Regions from separate parts of the Ferrimonas lipolytica genome, predicted to be linked through region 2. Evidence: riboswitches for the same ligand, from Rfam matches in the RefSeq annotation. Region 2 holds a riboswitch; the other holds the start of a gene.
What was found. A riboswitch is a leader RNA that binds a small molecule or an ion and turns the genes downstream of it on or off. The one in region 2 is predicted to bind cobalamin.

Region 1 (8,963 bases), 310 kb from region 2:
CTGTGATGATCGCCCTGCTCTATTATCTGGCCCTCACCAATCACTAAGATCTGATCCGCATCAACAATGGTTGATAATCGGTGCGCTATCACTAGGGTAGTTTGCCGTTGCGATACATCCGCCAGCGCCGCAAGAATGCTTTGCTCGGAACGACTGTCAAGTGACGAGGTTGCTTCATCAAATACCATGATCTTGGGGCGTTTCAATACAGCGCGGGCAATAGCAACACGCTGCTTCTCACCACCGGAAAGCTTCAAGCCCCGTTCGCCAACCTTGGTTGCTAAACCATCCGGTAAGGTTTTAACAAACTCCTCAAGATGGGCAATTTTAAGCGCCGCCATTACCTCTGCGTCAGTTGCATCGAGGCGACCGTAGCGAACGTTTTCAAGAATCGTGTTATTAAATAGCACCGTATCTTGTGGCACCACACCGATCGCCTTGCGTAACGAATACTGACTAACATCGCGGATATCTTGGCCATCAATCTCAACACTGCCACTATCCACATCGTAAAAGCGCAGTAGCAATTTCGATATGGTTGACTTACCGGCGCCACTGGCACCGACTAGGGCAACCTTTTGCATCGGTTTAGCGGTAAAACTCAACCCAGTAAGGATTGGCCGTTGGGCTTGGTAACGAAAAGAGACATTGTTGAAAGTGACGCTACCATCATGAGCGTTAAGCTGGCTAGCCTTGGGTTTATCTTGCACCGTAGGAGCAACCGCAAGTAAACCAAACATCTTTTCAATATTGGCCATGCTGCCTTTCATCTCACGGTACACAAACCCTAAGAAGCCTAACGGCATAAACACTTGCATCATAAAGGCGTTAATCAGCGCAAAATCACCAAGGGTCATCGCCCCATTAAGGACATCACTAGCTGCCAGCACCATGGCGCTGGTCATGGCAATAGCGATGATCAGTGATTGGCCGCCATTAAGCGCAAACAAACTGAGGCGGTTTTTACGACGCGCTTGTTCCCACTTAGCTAGACCCTCGTCATAGGCGTCGGCTTCATTTTGCTCATTTGCAAAATACTTTACCGTTTCGAAGTTAATCAAACTATCGATGGCCCGGGTACTGGATGCGGACTCTGCTGCATTCATCTGCCGCACAAAACTGGTACGCCATTCAGTCGCCACTACTGAGAAACTGATATAAAGCACCACCGCGATAAAAACGATTAAGGCATAGCCGCCTTGATAGTTCTTCCACAGCAAGCCTATAACTAAGCCAACCTCTAGTAACGTTGGGCCGATGTTGAACACCATAAATCGCATCAAGAAGCTGATGCCATTAACCCCGCGTTCGATCTCTCGAGATAAACCACCGGTTTGTCGATTAAGGTGAAAGGCAAGATCAAGGTTATGAAGATGACTAAAGACCTTGAGGCCGACTCGGCGCATGGCTCGTTCAGTTACCCGACCAAACAGCGTGTCGCGCAATTCACCAAAAAGGACATTAGCAAAGCGAACTACGCCGTATGCCACTAACAGTGCCAGTGGCATCGCCACCACTTCCAATGTGCGCTGGCCATCAAGGTTGTCGATAACCTCTTTGAGGATAAACGGTAAGCCCACACTGGCGACCTTAGCTGCTACCAGACATAACAGCGCCAACAGCACTCGGCCACGAAACTCCATCAAATAAGGCAACAAACTGCCCAATGTGCGCCAGTTCACCTCAGAATAGTGAACATAAGTACCGCTTCCGCGCATGGTAAATCCCTTTCTACTGCTTATAGCACCACGTTATCACACCAACCGTGGCGCCCGCATCGGCGCCATGCAACATAAGCGGTCAAGGAGACTCGTTTTTGGCAACTGAGCGGGCATGATCGACAGCAACACAGATCTGTTCTAGCCCATCGAGAGAACGTGGCCCGCTGCGATGTACCCAATCGGCATTGATCTCAATCATCATCTCATTCTTTACTGCAGGCAGTTCCGGCCAATCACTCCATAGATCAACCTCACTTCGATACTGGCTCGCTGCTACCGGCAGTAAAATCAGTTGCGGCGATCGCACTATCACCTGCTCTAAACTGACCTGGGGATAATCGGCAATGCTTTGAGCAAAGACATTACGGCCACCACATCGATTGATCATATTATCGATCCAACCAGAGGATACCGTTGTCAGTGGCTCTGGCCATACCTGATAAAACACCGACACTGATGGCTTATGCTGATATTTTTCGGTGATATGTTGCAATCTTCGCTTAAATTGCTGTGCCAGTTGCTCACCATGTTGTGGCATGTCCGTAAGCTGAGCCAACTCAACTAAGCGCTGCGGTAACTGGTTTAACTCGGTTACGCTCGAATCAATAATAGGAACCCGCAGCATTTGTAACTGCCCCAACAACTGTTGATTGGTGTCAGCAAACGCAACTACCACTGCATCAGGCTGCAATAACAGTAACCGCTCCATATTAAAATGATCATAACTGCCAACGCGTTCGATCTGCTGTGCTTGTTCGGGGTAATCGGCGTACTCGACGGTAGCAATGATGTTGTCACCAGCGCCAACAGCAAACAGCAACTCAACCGAACTTGGCGTCAACGCCGCAATCTTAATCGGCGCCGCCAGTACCGATTGGCTTAACAGCATCACGACAATGAATACAAAATTAGCTCGTCTCATTAGGGCCTTCGTCGTTTAGCCAGCAACACAATAAAAAACAGGCTGCCCATAATCGCGGTAACCACACCAACGGGTAACTCCTGCGCCGGTAACAGTTGCCGTGCCAACAGATCTACCCAAACCATCATCACCGCTCCGAACAACGCGGTCACTAGCAGAGATACACGACTGGCACCACCAATAAGCATGCGGACAATATGGGGCACCATTAAACCAACAAAGCCGATGCCACCGCAGTACGCAACAAGTGATGCGGTAACTAACGCCGTAATCAACAACATCCCGAGCCGCAGTGGTACCACCGCAACCCCTTGGGTATGGGCGCTTTCATCACCGGCCAGTAAAGCGAGCAAGTGACGTTGAAACATCGACACCAGCGCTAACGCTACGGCCACCGCAATAAATGGGTACGGAAGAATCTCCCAACTGGCTCGGGCAAAGCTACCAAGGCTCCAAAATAGAACCGCTTGGGTTGCTTGGCTGTCACCAAAATAGAGCACTAAACTGGCTAACGAAGAGAGCAAGAATGAGATCGCTACACCGGCTAGGATTAACCCTTCGATTTCGCCATCACGAGCCATCACCATCACCACTGCAACCGCTACCAGTGAACCGAGAAAAGCACACAATGGCAAACTAAAGCCGGCAAAACCAAAACTGATGGCGACAACAGCCCCCAATGAGGCTCCAGCAGAGATACCAAACAAATAAGGGTCCGCCAACGGGTTGCGAGTGACACTTTGTAGCACCGAACCTGACAACGCTAAACCGGCACCACAGATGAGCGCGAGCAACACCCGTGGTAACCGCAACTCAATGACAATTCTATCTGAAATAGCCATAGCGGCAGGATCGCTCAAGCCACGCCAGAGCGCCATTGCCACCTGAGTCAATGTTAGTTCAGCACTGCCAATCGATATTGCCACCAACGGAGATACGACTAGGGCAGTAAGTAACAACAGTAATAGCCAACGAGGATTAACCATTGGCGTCACGATTTGGCTTAGGGTGGTATTGAAAAGTAACTCGTTGATACCTTTGAGTAGGGTGCTGATCGACAATGGCATCAACATGATAGATCCGTTGCAGGTTATCGCTGGTCAACACTTGCTGCGGTGTACCTTTAGCAACCAACCTCCCCTGTTGCAGCAACAGCAGTCGATCACAATAGCCCGCCGCAAGATTTAGATCATGAATCGAAGCGATCACGGTGATCCCTAATGAGCGAACTAACTGCAAGATCTCGATCTGATAGTAAACATCAAGGTGATTAGTTGGTTCATCGAGGATCAGGATCTGCGGTCGCTGCAGCAATGCCCGAGCGATAAGTAATCGTTGCTGTTCGCCGCCAGAGAGGTGTTCATATCTCTGCTCCGCCAACTCTAATAAGCCCACACGAACAAGAGTGGCATCAATCTGAATTCGTTCCGCCCGTTCATTACGACGGTGCCAAAAACGCTGTTGGGCCAGCAATCCGGTCGCCATAAATTGGCGCACCGACATCGAAAACCCCAACGGTGTATGTTGAGTCACCACCGCAACCCGCTGTGCCAATTGTTGCTGCGATAGCTGCGACAACGGCTGACCATTGAGCCGTATCCCCCCGGTGGTTGGCTGGAGGTACCGGTAAAGGCAGCGTAACAACGTGGATTTGCCGGCACCATTAGGACCAAGTAAGCCCACAAATTGGCCAGCTTGCACACTGAAGCTCACATCCGCCAGCACCAACTTTTGCGGACAAGCCCAGCTTAGTTGCTCAACCTCGATAACTGGTAGATCTTGAGTCGATTCGGTTCTTACCGCGTGCAGCATAAGCTTACCGTTACATTACGTAATAGCTAAGACTGAGATACCATTCTCGCCCGGGGGCATGGTAGCCCTCGACGCTGGTTGTCTCTTGATCAAATACATTGTTGAGTTTGGCACGAACGATCAGTTCGTCTGTTAGTTGGTAGCCAAAGCTTAGATCCACTTTGTGGTACGCTGATAAGAAGTCACCGCTGCCATCATAGTTACTGTCACCAGCAAAACGCTTGCCTTGATAATGGTAATCAAGACGCCCATCGAGTTGCTGCCATTGATACGAAACGGCGTAATCAGCTTCATGCTCAGAGCGGCTAACCAATTGCTCTCCAGACGATTTATCCTCAGTGTCTAAGTAGGTGTATGCCAACTCATGAGTTAAACCCCAAAACTGAAATTGGCTGCCAAACTCAACCCCACGCATTTGCGCATCAGCAACATTACTCGGCCGGTAGATCTCCCAACCAAACTGATCAAACTCACCGCTACCAGCCCAATCAATAAGATTTTCAATCTCGTTTTTGAACACGCTCAGGTACGCGCTAGCGCCGATTCGACTGTAATTAAGGGTAATTTCGGTATTTTTCGAGGTTTCCGACAACAGATCCGGATTGCCAAGCTCAGGCCAGAATAGGTCATTGAAGGTCGGCGCCTTAAAGCCGGTGCCGTAACTGGCACTGATCCGCCAATGAGAGCTGAGGTGATAGGCACTACTTAGATTGTATGAAGTTTCGCTATCAACATCTTCGACGTCATCAAAGCGGACTGCCGCTTCCAGTAACCATCCACCAAAGCGAGCACGCGCCAACCCATACACACCAATAAGATCACGGTCGCTAGTGGCATAATCACCATTGACCGACTCATTGTTATAGTCAACTCCGCCTATCGCCGTAACAGTGTCGTTAAAATGATATTGGTTGGTAAAATTGAGTTGGTCACGATCGGTTTGAAAACGCGATTTAGCGGCGACGCCATCTCGAAACTGGTCATTCCGATCACGGGACTGACCCACGCTAAATTGTGATTCAAACTGCTGTCGCTGATAGCGACTGGCTATATTCCAAAAGAAGTTATCAAAATCCGATTGGTCTGGACCCGTCGCAGCAAATATGTCGTCGTATTCGCTGTTGCCACTATTGTATTGGCCCTGCCACGCTATGCTCCAGCTTTGATTTAATGGCTGTTCACCGTTCAAACCAACAGTAATCCGATCGTAACCATCATCATCTGCTTCATCGGTATCCCGATACACATCAAAACCATCACTTGCTTCAGCGGCAACAGTCACGCTAGTTTGCCCTTCACCATGGCTAACCCCTGCACCAGCAGCCAAACGGCCATAATTGTCACTGCCAAGTTCAGCGGCAGTAAAGTACTGACCACTTTGCAGCTGTCGAGTGAAAATCTGAATCACACCACCGATGGCATCACTGCCCCACACTGATGCCCGTGGGCCTTTAACCACCTCAATCCGCTCAATCTGTTCCGGTGATACCGCTGAGAAATCGGTGCTGCCTAATGTGGCGGAACTCACTCGAATGCCATCAATTAGCACTAACACATGATCAGAATTGGCACCACGAACACTCACCGAAGCGGTTTGTGCACTGCCGCCACTTCGAGTAACACTTAAACCCGGTAAACGTTCAAGTAGATCCACCACTGATTTGGGCTGCAGAATTTCGATTTCAGCTCGTTCGACCGTATTTACCACCGCCAGCTGATACTCAGCGGCAGTGTCGAAACGAGAGCCTGTCACAGTAATGGTTTCTATATCAGCAGCGAACGCCGCAGATGAGGCAGCTGTGGTAATAGCAACAGCTGCAAAGCGCGTTTTTAAACTCATGATGTTCCCTATTAATTGAGTTAAAAGCGCGGGAAATGGTTTGAGGTAGCAATCACATCATGGTGACAGCAACAGAATAGCGTCGTCTTTATTGTTTAAGCACAACAGTGCGTACAGCAAAATTCAACCACCTGCTCAAGTAACCCGCTTGAGTCAAATCGGCAAATTTAGGCAGGTATCCTGGCTTTCAGCGTCTAGGGGCGCCCCTTCCCAGCGTAAGCCAGTGGTAACGACACCCCGCTCTGATCACAGTTGCGAGTACAGCCGCGGAATTTAACCGCGTTCCCTATTAGTCCCATTGGGCACCAAAATTCGAAGCGTTTGTTAACACTTAGTGCTAAGTGTGACAGAGTTGGCCATCAACTCAAGCAGAAACTCATAGGATTTCAGCAGGGTTCTGCAAACCGGTTAATTCGCATCGGCGCAGCCAGCTCCGCTAATGGCATGACATTAGTGCTGCAGTACTAACGGCCAATAACTCAGCAGTCGCTCACGAAATTACTAACTAATAACAGTAATTGGCGCAGTCTATTGCTAGCATTAAGCTACTTTACCCAATGAACGAAAACGATGATTGAGCAAACTTTTACCCCGAAAGCTAAAGATGAACTTATCTGCCTGATCCTGCACGCGCAGCACCTGATCAACGCTCAAACACTCTATCGTCAAGATGTGTCGGAGCAATTTGAACAAATCTTCCAGCCTGAAGGTGATACGGTTACCTGCCCGATTAGTGACGAAATCGTCAAAGCAGAACAGTTGGAAGCTTGGCTTAACGACAACCTCAATAGCGAACAGCGCGCCGAACTCGGTGACATCACCTTCGTAGCCATTGGCACAATTTTGCAGCTCTGGGCAGTTTGTAGTTAAGCCTCATAAGGCTGCTCAATAAGCCCGCTATCGCGGGCTTTTTAGTGGCTGAATGCCAACGCCGAAGCAAACTTCTACGACAAAATTTCGTTTGTTCCTCAGGAAAAGATGAAGTCGACTACAACTGTAAGTGAAGTATCTTCCAAACCAGTCACTATTACTGCAGTCACGGCCGTTTTCTAATATAATTTAGGATGACTATTGGCACGGATCGCCAATAACACAAGGTAGCAAGCTACCTTAGAACCATCAGATAAACGTTTGGAATGGAATGAATCCTCTACTCAACTATAGCCAGAGCGATAATACTCAAGGCGCCGACTTTGTCGAACATGAAATTGAACAGATAATTGTCACATTCGCAGTTATTGGCATCGTGGCGGTGGCATTAATGGGAACGCTATGTGCTTATTTAGGCAACTATCAATTAGTGTTCTTTGATTTAATTGCCGGAACCATTTTTCTGCTGGTATTGAAATTTCGTTCGAACTATCGTCTCGCCTCAACGATACTACTATTTAACCTTTATGGGTTATTAATTACGTTAATATACTCCGGCGGTTTTGGCGGTACTGGCCCTATCTGGATGCTGATCGCGCCACCGGTCACCTTTTTCCTCTCTGGCTTAACCCTTGGCGTAGTTAACATCAGCTTATTCCTAGTTGGCGCTATCGTTGCCTACTTCTTCGGTTATGTTGGCCAAGCCAACCAAATACTCTCGCCGGAACTAGCGTTACGAGTATTGCTATGTTTCATTCTTGTTACGCTACTCAGCGCTACCTATGAGTATTTCAAGCACAAATACAGTTCACGCTTATCACAGCTGGTTAAGTATAATGAAGCGCTCGCTAATCTTGACCCATTAACTAACCTAAGTAATAGGCGTTTCACCCTAAAACGGCTCGAAGAGCTATTTCAACAAGAGAAAGACTCCACGGCTTCGTTCGCATTGCTGTTGATTGATGTTGATAATTTCAAGTCAATTAATGACCGCTTTGGCCATGACGTCGGTGATCAGGTCCTTATACAATTAAGTAGCATCTTTCAAAAAGCCGTTCGAAAAAGTGACATCGTGTGCCGCTGGGGGGGCGAAGAGTTTCTGATAGTACTAACCGATGCCAGTAAATACAGTGCGGTGCAACTCACCGAACGGTTGCACCATGCAGTTAACAGCCATAACTTTATCAATGAACAGCAACTGGCGGTCACGGTAAGTGTAGGCGTACAACTGGTAGAGGAAGCCGATGCCAGCATTACTGAGAGCATTAAACAAGCGGATCTGCACCTATATAAAGCCAAGGCGATGGGCAAGAACACCAGCAAATATAACTTTGAAAATGCCTAATTATTGGCTGTGTCACAGTTAAGTATTGAAGTTTATCTCAAGCCTTCGGCTTCACCGATTACGGTGCTTTAGGCGAGGATGTCGCAGTGGCGACGGCACATTCTTGTATGCATTAGGGGGGAGCTCCGCCCCCTTTGGAATCCCCCTTACCATTATTCAACTAGCCAACCAGCCAGCCAGCGTTGCGCCATTTACGTGGTTTGATATAAAAGTCGTACTATTGTTGCCTCTGTTGGTTTTACTTGGTTACCACTCGACTAGGCCATTTAACCCACATGTATTCAGGACGTGCTCTGATATAATCCGTGCATAACGCTGATCCTATGGATCGTACTCCCCTAGCTAGCTGAGACCCTTATGCCATTCTCCCGCCTTGGACTTATCGAACCGCTCGTGCAATCAGTTACCGATGCCGGCTATAACAAACCTACTTCGATTCAAGAGAAAGCCATC
Region 2 (8,963 bases):
CTGCTGCCGCATTGGAGCAGTTCAGCGAAGCGTTTTGCACTGCGACCTAAGGCAAAGGGACGATTGCAAAGGGGGCGAAGCTCCCCCGCTAATGCATACAAGAATGTGCCGTCGCCACCGCGACATAGCCCCCTAAAAGCACCGACTTGGCGAGTATTGATACAAAGGATAAAGCACTACCGCTATTGATCTGCTGCCGCATTGGAGCAGTTCAGCGAAGCGTTTTGCACTGCGACCTAAGGCAAAGGGACGATTGCAAAGGGGGCGAAGCTCCCCCGCTAATGCATACAAGAATTGCATACAAGAATGTGCCGTCGCCTCCGCGACATAGCCCCCCCAAAAGCACCGACTTGGTGAGTTGCGATACAAAGGATAAAGCACTACCGCTATTGATCTGCTGCCGCATTGGAGCAGTCCAGCGAAGCGTTTTGAATTGCGACCTAAAACACAGACCAAAAAAAGCCCCTGTGCAGGGGCTCTTAATATTACGCTTACTTGTCGTAGTGACAAGTCACACAAGCGTATGGGTCAGGGTAGGTTGGGTCTGTCATCCAATCGTTGTTGGTACGGATCTTCATATCTGCTGGGTACATGCCCCAGAAGCCTTCCCAGTTAACGTTTTCGTTTGGCGCTAACATGTCGAAGGTGGTGGACTCTTGATGATCCCAGCCTTGCACTTCAGCAGTTAACTCTGCCATAGCCGCTTCATCGGCGCTGTTAACGGCGATAGATTCATAAGCGCGGTTGTACAGCGCAGGGCTGTTGCCACCGAGCTTGTCAGCATCGGCGCCATAGACATCGGCACGAGTGATGTAAGTAGATACCGAGCCGTGGTTCTCAGGCACAACGTCTTCGGCGTGACACCAGTAACAGCGAGCAAACTCACCGTGACCATTTGGTGCACCGTTAGAGCCGTGACATTCAGCACATTGATACGGGGCAATAACCAGTTCAGACACGTCATCAACAGGGTGAGAAGTGATCTTACCGGTATCGTAGATATCTACAATTTTCGGGTTCACACCCAAGTCTGCGCCAATGTCGCCTTCTGAGTGAATGCCGCTGAGTGAGTGACAGTTGCCACAGTTGGCAATGCCCCAACCGAAGTGAGTGTCATCCAGCGCGAATTTGGCATTGCGAGCGTCGTACTCCGGCCATTGGCCATCGCCAGCCACACGCTTGGACTCTGATGGCGGGTAGTAATCGTACATGTGGAAGTTAACCACGGTAACGGTATCGCCCGGGTTGTTCATCAGCCATACGTCACTGAACAGGTGGAACTCTTGGTCAACAAACCAATCTTCGACGTCGGTGGTCTCAGGGTTACAGTGCAGCTCTTTACTCGCAGCTGAAGGCTCTGCATCAATCAAACCATCTGGGTAGTCGGTAGAGGTGTCGCTTGGGTCTAAGTAGTTGCTGGTGCCGTTGTGATCACAGTAAGACTCAGAGATCTCAACGTGGCCAACAACGCCCGGTACAAGGTACTTAGCGGCAAAGTCGTTCATGGCGTACGACACTCCGGTGTTAATCACGTAACCGTGCGCACCACCTTTGCGCTTGCCGTTTACTTCGTTAATCACAAAGTGGTTTAGCTCTACGCCAGACTCCAAAGTCCCCCAGAAGGAGTAGCCAACCTGTGCCAGTTCCTGCTCGTTGATACTCAGCATCACGTCAGCCATGGTAATGGCTTGGTCTTTCTTGTAGATATCTGGGCGCAGGTTATGCGAGCGTGCTTCCACGTTCTGCAACATCACAGGGGTACCACCGGCAACACCAAACTCCTCAATTGGAATCAACATCACCGAAGGAACAATAATTACATCGGTATCTTCCGAGTAGTAAGACGGCTTAGAGTTACGACGACGTTCGGCTTGATCAAGCTGTACCTGTTCACGACGTTCGGTCATAGCTGGGCTAAAGGATTTAAATAACACACCGGAGTTGTTCTCTACCAGCACGTCTTCTAGGCGCAGGTACAGTGCTTCACCCTGAGCGTCGTAGAACTTCTCACGGCGAAACTCGGCGAAGTCGATCATGTAGGTGGCATACCAATCGGGGTCGCTTTCGTACTCGTTGGTGCCATCACCGTCTGCGTCCCAAGTAACCTGCCATTGGTAGGCGTTAAGCTGTTCGTCAAACTGGTAGTCAACCGAGAAACCCTTTACCGTATCGCTCAAGTACAGCAGTACGTCAGCGAAGGTAATTTGATTGTCATTGTAGGCGGCGTTTTCGATGTATTTACCGTCGCCAGCAGCTAACGAGGCCATCTTGCGTTCACGCAGATCAGCAGGGTCAACCTTAAAGCCATTCTCTGGAATACCGGTGCCTTGGAACTGGCGCAGCATATCTTCACGGGCTACTTCATCAATATAGGCGTAGAACGGGTTTTCAATCTGCCAATTAACATCTGGCCCCCACACTTTTGCGTAATCAAACGCGCCGGTGCCGGTCGCTGGTGTCGACTCAACCGGGTCGGTTGTTGTCGGTGGAGTAGACGACGAGTCACTGTCGCTGCCACAGCCGGTAAGCAGCAATGCCGACATCGCCATTGCCAAAAGTGGGTGTTTTATCTTCATCTCATAATCCTTGCTGTTGTTATGTTATTGCCATAACTATGATGAGAGTGCGTCGGCTAATCGTTACTTCGGAAAAACACAGTGAATTGCGTCAGAACCAACTAAATGTGCTGGATGTCTCGTATCTGGTTCGCCATTGATATAATTTTTGTTATTGGATCTGTTTAACATTTTAAGCAGTAAATTAGACATATAGTGGCGGCAAAATATATATCTAAGGCGTTATTCTAAATACTATGGATCAGCAACAACTGGCTAAGATGGAGCATTGCCGCAGTAAACTTGTTGAACTTACACAACGCTTAGGCGCCGTAGAGTCGGCATTTATTATCGACTTTGCCGAGCCGAATGAGCGCTTGGGTAAAAGTTGGCTTAAAAGCTTTAAGTCGCGCGATTCAATATTATTCTCGTCGGCAAAGGTGAGTTATTTATTTGAACGTAGCCGCAGTAGCATGACTCGGTTAGACCCAGATTTGGTTAAGGCATCGAACAAAGATAAGCATGTCTGGTTGGAAGACAAAAACCTAAAGCAACAACAATCTAAGCTAAGTATAATCAAAGAGTTAGGTTTTTCTAAACAGCTTTCAGTTACCTTCCCTTTGCAGAACTGGCAAGGGTTAAAGGGCTGCTATAGCCTATTTTACGCGCTGGATTGCCCAATGACAGACGAACAGCGCTTTGCCCGCATGGATGAGTTGATGGCTGACATTAAAATGGTTGGCACCCACATCGTGTCAGAGCGCGTGCTAACCGGCCCGTTTGAAGATTATCAACTGTTTAAGCCATCCACTATATCAATTATTAAACACCTTGCTGAGGGACGCTCAAGAAAAGACTTGTCAGACATTCATTATATGTCTGCTCGTGGGGTTGATTACCATATTGAAAAAGCCAAGATAGTACTGGAAGCTCAAAATACTTCTCATTTGGTTCATGTCGCTCATCAAATGATGCTTATATAAATCAATATCTCTCAAATGATTAATAAGGCTAGGCGTTTAGTTTAGTCTTATTAATTGTTATCAACTAATTCTATAACTAATTCTAGATTGTTATCATAAATAAAGTTGACTGAACGTTCCCTGCCAAAACCTTGCTCGCATTTAAACCAACCCGAACGTTAATACTGTAGTTTTTCACACACTATTGAGCGGTCGCGGCGGATTGTGATCTCTGCATTATCTTCTTGTCATTGTTAGCTTTACTATCCGTTCCAGATTTGAGGTGCCCATGGGCATAACAGGGAATACGGATAAAAGCCGTAGCTGTACTCGCAACTGTAACCAGAGCGGAATGTTGTAACCACTGGCTGATGCTGGGAAGGAACATTCTTAGAGACTGGAAGCCAGGAGACCTACCTCAAAATCAATTTGACTCAAGCGGGTTTCTTGAGCAGATATGCAGCTAAACCTCTGCAACGTTATGGTCGCTAAGGACTGTTCGCGCCATAACGATTTCTCGGTTGAGCTGTTCCTGTCTGTAGTTGATGGCGTTTTGGCCATTCTCAAAAATTTCCCGCGCTTTTGAAACTCAAAAATAATAGGAAATCTCATGAGTTTAAAAACGCGCATTTCGGTTGTTGCACTGGCAATTGCCTCCTCTACTGCTGTTGCGGCAGATTTCGATGATGTCATGGTTGTTACCGGCGATCGCTTTGAAAGCAGTGCGGAATACCAATTGGCGGTTGTTAATGTCATTGACCGAGCCGAAATCGATCAAATCTCACCTAAGTCCGTTACCGAACTACTGCAAACCGTTCCTGGTGTGTCGGTTCAGTCTAACGGTGGCGCCGGTACCCAAAGTTCAATCTCAATTCGCGGCACTGGCTCTACCCACGCGTTAGTATTGGTTGATGGCGTACGTATCAGCTCTGCTACCTTGGGCAGCGTGTCATTCTCCAGCCTTTCCCCAGAACAGATTGAACGTATTGAGATCGTTAAGGGGCCGCGTGCAGCCGTATGGGGCAGCGATGCCATTGGCGGTGTGGTACAAATCTTTACTCGTAAGCTCGACCAAGGTGATTGGTATGCCGCTGCCGAAGTAGGGTCAGACAGCTACTTGCGTACCAGCGCTGGTATTGGCATTGGTAACAGCAGCCTCACCATCAACCGAGAAACCAGCGACGGTTACGACGTAAAAGACGACAGCGAAAGCGATGACGACGGTTACGAGCGTTTAAGCGTTGCGTTACGTGGCGACCAAGCGATTAACGACCAGTTCTCGCTATCTTGGGTTGGCCAATTAAACGATGGCGACTACGACTACGACAACGTATACAGCGATTGGATGACCGGCGAGCTGATTCAAGGTCATAACGAATCAGAATACAAAAACCATATGTGGAACCTTGCTGGCCAATACCAAACAGAGCTGTGGACCAGCCGTTTAGAGGTTGCCCAAGCCCGTGATTTTAACGAGCAGGTAATCAACGGCAATAAGAGTCTTGGCACCAATATCTACGAGACCCGCCGTGATCAAATCAGTTGGTCTAACCAAGTTAACTTGGCACAGCTAACCCTCAACGGCGGTGTTGATTGGTACAACGAAAGCGTTAAGGGCGATTACGCCGTTGACGAACGTGACGTTTGGGGCGTGTTTGGTTTAGCTCGTTACGACGTTGGCGCTTGGTTGCTGGAAGCGGCCATTCGTTATGATGACGTTGAAAAGATCGACTCCGAAGTAACCTACAACAGCAGCATTGCGTACCGCTTCGATGACCAATGGCGGCTAACCGGCAGCTACGGCACCGGCTTCCGTGCCCCAAGCTTTAACGATCTGTACTGGCCATTCAGCGGCAACCCAGATCTGGTTTCTGAAAACTCAGACAACTACGAGCTGGGTTTGCACTACGGCGGTAACAACGTTGCTGGTTACATCAGTGTGTTCTACAACCAAATTGAAGACATGATTGCCTGGGCACCAGATGCATCTGGCAACTGGCTGCCAGCCAACATCAACGAAGCGGAAATCCTTGGCGCCGAGCTGTTTGTTGAGTTCTCAACCTATGGCTTCAACCATAAGGTAGCGTATACCTACTTAGATGCTGAAGACTCAAAAGCAAACGAAGAGCTGATTGGCCGTTCCGAGCATGAGTTTGATTACTCGGTTGGTTACAATTGGGATAAGTTTGATGTGTTACTGAGCTATCACCTGCAGGGTGAGAGCTACAACGGTTACGATGAGTACCTAGATACCTATCACGACGTTGATTTAAGTGTTGGCTACGCCTTCGCCAATAACTGGGAAGTGCGTGCCAAGTTCGACAACCTTCTGGACGAAGAGATCATCTCCAAAGCTGACTACTTCGAGCCGGGAACACAGTGGTTTGTTAGCCTAACTTATAAGGGCTTCTAACCATCATAAGGCAGCTGGCCGCAAGGTCAGCTGCCTTTGTTATGAGAGTTGTATGTTAAAACTGGTTAGTGATTCTAAACAACAATCTGCTCACCTAACGGTTGAACAGGTGAGCTGGTCTTGCCCCGAAAAACGGGTGCTAGAGCAGATAAGCTTTGAGGTAGAGCAGGGCGAATTTGTTGGCTTGCTTGGCCCCAATGGGGTGGGTAAATCAACGCTACTACGTTGTCTCTATCGTTACCTCAAACCAGACAGTGGCAAGGTACTGCTTAACGGTACACCGGTGTGGTCGTTAACCCAGCGCCAATTCGCCCAACAGGTGGCTGTGGTAACGCAACACTGCCCAACTGGTTTTTCCATGACGGTGCGCCAGTTTATGGCAACCGGTCTATTAGCTCATCAACGTTTTTGGCAGCGCAGCAGCAAGCTGTTAGACCAACAACAGGTCGATGAGATGCTGCAACGAGTTGCTTTACTGCCTAAGGCAGAGCAACGGTTTGAGTCGCTCTCCGGTGGCGAGCAGCAGCGGGTATTGATTGCTCGAGCAATGCTGCAAAAACCGCAATTAATGGTGCTCGACGAGCCCACTAATCACCTTGATATTCGATACCAGATTGAAACCCTTCAGCTGGTTAAAAGCCTTGGCATTACTGTTATCGCTTCCATCCATGATCTTAATCTGGCAGCGGCATTTTGCGACCGTTTAGCGTTGCTGGAACAGGGCAAACTGGTGGCCATGGGCGACGTTGACGACGTGCTTACCAGCAGCCAGTTAAAACGGGTTTACGGCGTAGAAACCATTATTGATCGCCACCCGCTGCAAGACACCCCTCGGGTTACTTACCAATTTGCTCCTGCCACACAAGAGGTCACCCAAAGCAATGCCATTGGTTAATCCTCGTTTGTTATTACTGGTACTGCTGCCGCTGTGCCTGTTGTCGCCCTTAGTGGCTATCGCCTTTGGCAGTGCCGATATTGAGTTGGCCACCACCTTCAATGCCGCATGGCTGGCACTAACTGGGCAAACCCCAACCGAGCTGGCGGAACGCATCATTATTGAGTTGCGCCTACCGCGAGTGATTTTGGCGATGATCTGTGGTGCCGGTTTGGCGGTGTCAGGCTCGGTACTGCAAAGCGTTACCCGCAACCCGTTGGCTGACCCTTATCTGTTTGGTATCTCCGCTGGTGCCTCACTCGGGGCGGTTATCTCCATTGCTGGTGGTTGGGGTGGATTAAGCCTGCCGCTGTGTGCCTTCTTAGGCTCACTTATTGCCGTGGCAGTAGTGATGGTGATGGCCCGCGATGGCCAAGTCGAAGGTTTGATCTTAGCCGGTGTTGCCATCTCATTTTTGTTGTCATCGCTGGCGAACCTCGTGCTCTATTTTGGCGATAGCCAAGCGGTACAGGCGGTGCTGTTCTGGACTATGGGCAGCTTTAGCCGCGCCAGCTGGGACACCATTGTTTATCCCGCCACCATTGTGGTTGCTGCCATCTTTATTGTGCATCTGTGTCAGCGCCAATTGCAGGCGTTAATGGCGGGCGACGAAAGCGCTCATACCCAAGGGGTGGCGGTGGTGCCGCTGCGTTTGGGCATGCTGCTGTTAACCGCATTGGTTACCGCGTCGCTGGTGGCGTACTGCGGTGGCATTGGTTTTGTTGGCCTGATGGTGCCGCACATTACCCGCATGATTATCGGCGCAGCCAGCAGCGTCACCTTAATCTGTACCGCCTTGTTTGGTGCGGTGTTGATGGTGTGGGTTGATCTGCTGTCACGCAAACTGCTGCCAGCCCAAGAGCTGCCAGTGGGGGTGGTTACCGCCATCATCGGTAGCGTGTTCTTTATCGGCTTACTCATTAAACGTCGAGGTGGCCAATGAGCCAACAATTGATCCTTGGTGGTGCCCGCTCTGGCAAAAGCCGGTTAGCACAAACCCGAGCGCAACAGTGGCAAACGCAAACCGGTGGCGAGGTAATGGTTATCGCCACCGCTGAAAACCATAGCGGCGAAGGCTCAATGGCAGCGCGTATTGCTCACCATCAAGCCAATCGTCCAGCCCATTGGTTAACGGTTGAGACCAGCCGAGATCTGGCTGCCGCGCTGCTCGAAAACAGCCGCGTAGACCGCCTAATCGTGGTTGATTGCCTGACGTTGTGGCTTGCCAATGAGATGTTTGCTGATAACAGCAGTTGGCCGCACCCCAAGCAGGCATTGCTTGAGGCGTTAGCGCAGTTAAATGGCCCAGTGATTTTTATTGGCAATGAGCTTGGCCAAGCGGTGGTACCACTTGGCCAAGACAATCGTAACTTTGTTGATGAGTGTGGTTGGCTGCACCAAGCACTGGCACAGCGGGTTAACCAAGTTACCTTGACGGTAGCGGGCTTGCCAGTGGAGCTAAAACGATGAAGTTGATGGTTATTGGCCGTAGCTTAGCGCTAATGTGCATCGCCTTAAGCGCGCTAGCCGAGGCCACCGTTGAAGCCAAACCAACCATTGTGGCGCTGTCGCCACAGTCGGTGGAGATCCTCTTTAAGGTTGGCGCTGGTGAGCAGATCATCGGCACCGTTGATTACGCCGATTACCCTCAAGCGGCGCAGCTTATCCCGCGGCTAGGGCGCTACGATCAACTCGATATGGAAACGTTAATGCTACTGCAGCCACAGCTGCTGGTGTTTGCTCAACAAGATACCTCCGCCGAGATCCGCCAGCAGTTGGAAACCCTAGGGGTACCAATTATTGATACCTCGGTTAGCACCATTGACCAAGTGGCGGATCAAATGGCGTTGTTAGGCGCCAAAACCGGCCATAGTGCCCAAGGCGCTAAGGTTGCCGCCGAGTTTCGGCAACAACTGGCGCAGTTACGCCAGCAATACCAAGGTAAAGCACCGCTGTCGGTGTTTTATCAGGTGTGGCCAGAACCACTGACAACCACCTCAGATGGTTGGATGAACCAAATTTTAACTGATTGTGGCGGCCACAATGTTTTTGCAGATGCCCATTCGGACTACCCGCAAGTGAGCATGGAACAGGTATTG

Region 1: it holds a riboswitch for cobalamin, as region 2 does, so the genes downstream of both, HER31_RS06215 (TonB-dependent receptor domain-containing protein) here and HER31_RS04765 (TonB-dependent receptor domain-containing protein) in region 2, are expected to answer to the same signal.

The regions. Positions count from the first base shown of each region.
Region 1 covers NZ_CP051180.1:1,312,847-1,321,809, reverse strand. The annotation lists gene HER31_RS06235 (ABCB family ABC transporter ATP-binding protein/permease) at 1-1,718, opposite strand, end outside; gene HER31_RS06230 (cobalamin-binding protein) at 1,801-2,643, opposite strand; gene HER31_RS06225 (FecCD family ABC transporter permease) at 2,643-3,710, opposite strand; gene HER31_RS06220 (ABC transporter ATP-binding protein) at 3,622-4,455, opposite strand; gene HER31_RS06215 (TonB-dependent receptor domain-containing protein) at 4,466-6,295, opposite strand; cobalamin riboswitch at 6,449-6,620, opposite strand; gene HER31_RS06210 (hypothetical protein) at 6,866-7,165, shown strand; gene HER31_RS06205 (GGDEF domain-containing protein) at 7,437-8,510, shown strand; gene HER31_RS06200 (DEAD/DEAH box helicase) at 8,868-8,963, shown strand, end outside.
Region 2 covers NZ_CP051180.1:1,004,307-1,013,269, forward strand. The annotation lists gene HER31_RS04755 (hypothetical protein) at 492-2,576, opposite strand; gene HER31_RS04760 (helix-turn-helix transcriptional regulator) at 2,813-3,538, shown strand; cobalamin riboswitch at 3,782-3,952, shown strand; gene HER31_RS04765 (TonB-dependent receptor domain-containing protein) at 4,128-5,930, shown strand; gene HER31_RS04770 (ABC transporter ATP-binding protein) at 5,983-6,825, shown strand; gene HER31_RS04775 (FecCD family ABC transporter permease) at 6,812-7,807, shown strand; gene cobU (bifunctional adenosylcobinamide kinase/adenosylcobinamide-phosphate guanylyltransferase) at 7,804-8,334, shown strand; gene HER31_RS04785 (cobalamin-binding protein) at 8,331-8,963, shown strand, end outside.